Regions from separate parts of the Serratia sp. FDAARGOS_506 genome, predicted to be linked through region 2. Evidence: predicted binding sites of a transcription regulator. Region 2 holds the regulator's gene; the other holds the start of a gene.

Region 1 (3,134 bases), 820 kb from region 2:
CGCGGGCAGCGGATCGAGCTGAGCGAAATCGACCATGCCTTGCTGTCGCTGCCGGGCGTGCGCCAGGCGGTGACGCACGCGCTGGTGCTGCAGGGCACGCCGGTGGACGCCGGCGGCGATGCGCGCCAACTGGTGGGCTATCTGGTGATGCAGCCTGGCGCGAACTGGGATGCGCAAGCCCTGCGCGCGGCGTTGGCCGACCGTCTGCCGCCGCACATGGTGCCGGTGGCGCTGGTGGAAATGAGCGATTTGCCGCTGAGCGCCAACGGCAAGCTGGATCGCAAGGCCTTGCCGCAACCGCAGGGCAGTGAGCGCAAGGCCGGAAGGCCGCCGCAGGCCGGGCTGGAAAGCGAGATCGCGGCGGTGTTCGCCCGCTTGCTACAGCGCGAGCAGGTGTTCGCCGACGACGATTTCTTTGCGCTCGGCGGCCATTCGCTGCTGGCGATGCGTCTGGCTGCGGAGCTGCGTCGCGATCTGGGCAAGGCGGTGTCCGTCGGCCAGGTGATGGTGGCGTCGCGCGTTGAACAGCTGGCCGCCTTGCTGGCGGAAGATCGCACGCAGGAAGAGGCCGATCGCAGCGGATTCGACAGCGTATTGCCGCTGCGCGTCACCGAGGGGCCGACGCTGTTCTGCCTGCACCCGGCGTCCGGTTTCTCCTGGCAGTTCAGCGTATTGCCGCGCTATCTCGATCAGCACTGGTCGCTGGTCGGTATCCAGTCGCCGCGGCCGGACGGCCCCCTGGCGCTGAGCGAAGACATGGATCAGGTGGTGGATGCCCACCTGCAGACGGTGTTGCAGGTACAGCCGCACGGGCCGTACCACTTCATCGGTTACTCGCTGGGCGGCACGCTGGCGCAGGGCATCGCCGCGCGGCTGCAGGCGCGCGGCGAGCAGGTGGCGTTCCTCGGCCTGTTGGATACCTATCCGCCGGAGACCCAAAACTGGGACGTGATGCTGGACGACAACGTGTTGAAGGAAGTGCAGCGCGAGCGTGAGCAGTTCCTGGCGGTGTCGCAGGATACGCTCGATCCGGCGCTGGGCGAGACGCGTACCGCGATGTTCGACAACATCGAAGCCAACTACGCCGATTCGGTGAGGTTGCTGTCGCACACGCGCACCGCCCGCTTCCACGGCCAGGCGACGCTGTTCGTCGCCAAACGCACATTGCAGGAAGGAATGGACGTGCAGCAGACCTGGTCGCAGTACGTCGATGCGCTGCAGGCGCACGAGCTGGACTGCGCGCATGTCGATATCGTTTCGCCGGCGTCCTTCAAAGTGCTGGGGCCGCTGCTGAACCGGATCTTGCGCACGTTGTAATCGCGCTCGTCATCTCGCCGCCAGGCACGGGGATTACCCCGCGTGTGGCGGCGTTTCTTGCTGTTGCTCACAGTTGAATATCAATGAGTTTTATTATCATTATTGATTTCGCTATCTGTGCTAGCATAGCGCCCCGCAACTGCAGAATCCCCGTTTAACGATGTGGTGAACAACCGATGAGTAGCAAACCCTCCATCCTGCTTGATTTCAGCCTGCTGAAAACCAACCGGGCTTTCCGCGCGGTATTCTGTGCGCGCTTTATCTCCATTGTGGCGCTGGGGCTGATGGCGATCGCCATCCCGGTGCAGATCCAGGCGCTGACCGGTTCCACCCTGCAGGTCGGGCTGGCGGTGACGCTGGCCGGCGGCGGCATGTTCGCCGGGCTGCTGATGGGAGGGGTATTGGCCGATCGCTATGAGCGGCGCCGGCTGATCCTGTTCGCGCGTTCCACCTGTGGCGTCGGTTTCGTCGGCCTGTGCCTCAACGCCCTGTTGCCGTCGCCTTCGCTGGCGGCCATTTATCTGCTGGCGGTGTGGGACGGCTTCTTCGGCGCGGTGGGGGTGACGGCGCTACTGGCGGCCACGCCGGCGCTGGTGGGCCGCGAAAACATCGTGCAGGCGGGTGCCATCAGCATGCTGACGGTGCGCTTCGGCTCGATTCTTTCCCCGGCGATCGGCGGCCTGGTGATCGCCCATATGGGCATCGCCTGGAACTACGGCCTGGCGGCGTTCGGTACTCTGCTGACGCTGCTGCCTCTGCTGAGCCTGCCGCAGCTGATGCCGCCGCCGCAGCCGCGTGAACACCCACTGCGCGCGCTGGCGGGCGGCTTCGCCTTCCTGTTCCAGAACAAGGTGATCGGCATGGTGGCGCTGATCGGCGCGCTGCTGACCATGGCCAGCGCGGTGCGCGTGCTGTATCCGGCGATGGCGGCAAGCTGGCACATCGACGCTGCCCACCTCGGTTATATGTACGCCGCCGTGCCGCTCGGCGCGGCCATCGGTGCGTTCACCAGCGGGCGGGTGGCGCACGTGGCGCGCCCCGGCTGGGTGATGCTGCTGACGGCGATCGCGGCGTTCGCCGCCATCGGCCTGTTCGGCCTGATGCCGTGGTATAGCCTGGCGTTGCTGTGCCTGGTGGCGTTCGGCTACCTGAGCGCGCTGAACTCGCTGCTGCAATACGGCCTGATCCAGAGCCTGACGCCGGACAACTTCCTCGGCCGCATCAACGGCCTGTGGACGGCGCAGAACGTGGTGGGCGATGCGCTGGGCGCGCTGCTGCTGGGGGCGATGGGTGCCTTCATGCTGCCGGCGATGAGCGCCAGCGGTTTCGGCTTCGGCGCGGCGGTGCTCGGCATCCTGTTGCTGTTCGCCATGACCGGTTTGCGCCAGGTGACGCTGCACAAACCGGAGCCGCAGCCCGCCACAGAAAAGTAGTCGAATGCGTTAAGACAACGCTGTGGGATCAAATAAAAGGCTGCGTCCCACCCTTGCACGTGAGCGCCGCTGGCGGTCATTTGGGCGCGCAGCAAGGCGCGAGTCGTGAGGTTTGGTGGGCCAAATAAGCGACTTGCAACACCGATGCGCGTCCAAATGGCCCCAGCCCTTCGGGTCGCGCCCCAAAAGCCCGTACTCCGCGTTGTCGGGCTTGAACATAGGCCCGCTATGCCCTGCACCCTCCGCCTTGATTACGGGCTTTTGGGTCTGCGACGGCGCCACGGTCAAGGGGGGGGCGCAGCCTGGCTTATCATCGGCATGCGTAAAACCCACAGCGTTTATGTCATGATTTCGAAATGAAAGAAGTGTTTACGTTTATTGACA
Region 2 (3,134 bases):
CGCCGGATCGACCACGCTTTTCTTCATTCTCCGGCATCGCATAAATGCGATAAAACCCCGGCGCCACTTTCTGGCATGATACGCATTTACCGGTAAGAGACTGCGCCTGTCGGCGCCCGCCCCGGAGGCGAAAGGCTCTTGCCATGGCATCATTTTAATCGGCGTCAGCGGCGGCAGTGCCGGCGTCGAGTAATGCAATTACTTGAATTTAAAGGTTATACGCGATATGGCTACTGTAGGCATTTTCTTTGGCAGCGACACTGGCAATACCGAAAACATTGCCAAAATGATCCAGAAAATTCTCCAGAAACAGTTTGGCGACGACGTCTCTGAAGTGCATGACATCGCTAAAAGCAGCAAAGAAGACCTGGAAGGGTTCGATATCCTGCTGCTAGGTATCCCGACCTGGTACTACGGTGAAGCGCAGTGTGACTGGGATGATTTCTTCCCGACGCTGGAAGAAGTCGACTTCAACGGCAAACTGGTGGCGCTGTTCGGCTGCGGCGACCAGGAAGACTACGCGGAATACTTCTGTGACGCGATGGGTACCATCCGCGACATCATCGAACCGCGCGGCGCGGCCATCGTGGGCCACTGGCCGACCAAAGGCTACCACTTCGAGGCCTCCAAAGGCCTGGCGGACGACAACCACTTCATCGGTCTGGCGATCGACGAAGACCGTCAGCCTGAGCTGACCAACGAGCGCGTGGACGCCTGGGTCAAACAGATCGTCGAAGAGCTGAGCCTGGCCGATATCGTCGGCTAAACCCCGGCACTGGCGAAAGGTTGAACAAAGGCCCTGTAAAGTGCATAGTGTGCCCACAGGGCCGTCATCGGCAGCAGGGATTGCTGCGATAGAAGCTACAGATTTGTAACTTCCCACCCCGTCACGGTAGACTGAGATATCGGTTTATCCCACCCATCAAGGCGTTGCATGCAAAACATGCAATAGTGCAATTATATCTTTGTTAACAACCGGCGGTTTCCATTTAGTACAACCGGTTCTATAATGAGACGCATTAACTCTTTGTGCCGACCGATGCCACAGGCGAGTACGCCTCAACTTGATTAGCATAGTAACAGGACTGAATTCGCATGACCGACAACAACATCGCATTGAAGAAGGCCGGCTTAAAAGTCACGCTTCCGCGACTCAAAATCCTGGAAGTACTGCAAAATCCGGAATGCCATCACGTCAGTGCGGAAGATTTGTACAAAAAACTGATTGATATGGGCGAAGAGATCGGGTTGGCAACGGTTTATCGCGTACTGAACCAGTTTGACGATGCGGGCATTGTGACACGTCACAATTTCGAAGGCGGCAAGTCCGTGTTCGAGCTGACCCAACAGCATCACCACGATCACCTGATTTGCCTGGACTGTGGCAAAGTGATCGAATTCAGCGACGAATCCATCGAAGTGCGCCAGCGTGATATCGCCAAGCAACACGGCATCAAGCTCACCAACCACAGCCTGTATCTGTACGGTCACTGTGAAACCGGTGACTGCCGCGAAGACGAAACGCTGCACGACAAGAAATAAGCCTGACCGGCTATGAAAAACCGCCTCACACCGAGGCGGTTTTTTTATGCCCGCCGTGCAACGGGCAAAAAAATCCCCGGACAAGCCGGGGAAAATCATGTCATGAAATATCACAATTGCAGCGGCACAGCGACTCCACGTACTCCTCTCACTTCAACGTCCGCCCTACGCCGACACGCGCGGGCGAACGCATTCCCCCTTCGTTATACGGCCGCCGCCAGGGCAGCAGGCCATTGCACCGAGCTTAGACCTTCTCGGCGCGGCTGTAGCGCTTGCCGTCCGGGCTGACCGAACGCACCTGAACGTCACCCGAGACCGTCGGCTTGGCCTTGGCGTCATAATGTTGCCACTGCTTACCGCCGTCGGTGGAGTACTCGATGCCCAACCCTGGCAGGGCGATATTCGCCTCCAGCTTGCCGCCCGCTACGCGTGCGCCCGGCACCGGCAGACGGTAAGCGACGCCGCCTTTGTCCAGCTTGGCCAGTTCACGCTGCCCCAGGATATTGGCGAAGCGCAGCCAGTCTTTCTCCAGCGTCTTGGTATCGACAAAGTGGGTTTCCCCGCCTTTGTATTCGCGGCCGGCGCGATAGTCCTGCTCCCAACCGGCGCGGTGCCAGGCGCGTTCAGCCACCGACAGCGCGCGTGGGAAAATCATGTATTCCATCTGCGGATCGGTGCGCTGGGTTTCGCTCCACAGCTGAGCGGACAGCCCGTAGGCGCCCGGCCACGGCTTGTCGCTCTTGGCGTTGAAGTGGTTGCCGTCGCGGTCGACCGAGGTTTCCGCGTTCTGCGGCATGTTATCCGGCGCGAAGCTGAACACTTTGCGCTCGTCGCTGAAGCGGGTGCCCCAGTAGTAACCGCGCTCGTCCGGGTTCACCTCGTACGGGAAGTCCATATAGACGTAGTCCGGGTTGGAAACCACCACTTCATACCCTTTGTTGGCCCAGTCATTGACGCTATCGAAACCGCCCCAGTACAGGGTATCCCAGAAGTTGACGCCCACGCGCGAGGTGGCGAACGCCTTCGCGTTCTCGGCGTCTTTCAGACCATCCTGCCAGGCCTGCATTCTGTCGATGCCGTGCGCCTTCACCAGCTTGCTGACCTCTTGGCCGAAGTAGCTCGGCAGGTGCTCCATGTCGGCCACCTTGCCTTCTTTGATCATCGTCTGGCACACCTGCGACTTGGCCCACGGCTTGTCTTCGTTGCTCTGATCGATGATGCCTTTGCCCGGCTCCGGTTTCGCCTTGTCGGTGTAGCCGGCGCCCAGGCGAATGTTTTTCGCTTCGTCGCCGCCGAAGTGCCAGGTCTTGATCGGCTGACCGGCCTCTTTATGCATCTGCGCGATCTCGCCGATTACCTTGTCGACAAAGCGCTGGGAAGAGTCCAGGCACGGGTTCAGATAGCTCTGGCGGTTAAAGAACTGCACGGAGGTGGTGTTGGAGGTATCGGTCGGATCCACCAGGCGGAATTCGTTGGCCTCCTGCTCTTTCCCGGCGGCATGCAGCTTTTTATAGCGCGCTTCCATCGAGACCACCGCGGCGCGGGCGTGCGCCGGCATGTCGATCTCCGGGATCACCTCAATCTGGCGCGCC

Evidence for each region. The regulator Fur, encoded in region 2, represses iron uptake genes when iron is present. The targets are predictions, from matches to a motif close to ATAATAATGAGAACNACTATCAA.
Region 1: the regulator Fur is predicted to act here: its motif matches at 1,395-1,417, upstream of entS (enterobactin transporter EntS).

What each region holds. Positions count from the first base shown of each region.
Region 1 covers NZ_CP033831.1:1,826,594-1,829,727, forward strand. Annotated here, with positions in the region: gene EGY12_RS08815 (enterobactin synthase subunit F) at 1-1,317, shown strand, start outside; gene entS (enterobactin transporter EntS) at 1,494-2,750, shown strand.
Region 2 covers NZ_CP033831.1:2,642,178-2,645,311, reverse strand. Annotated here, with positions in the region: gene fldA (flavodoxin FldA) at 227-766, shown strand; gene fur (ferric iron uptake transcriptional regulator) at 1,096-1,542, shown strand; gene EGY12_RS12825 (beta-N-acetylhexosaminidase) at 1,787-3,134, opposite strand, start outside.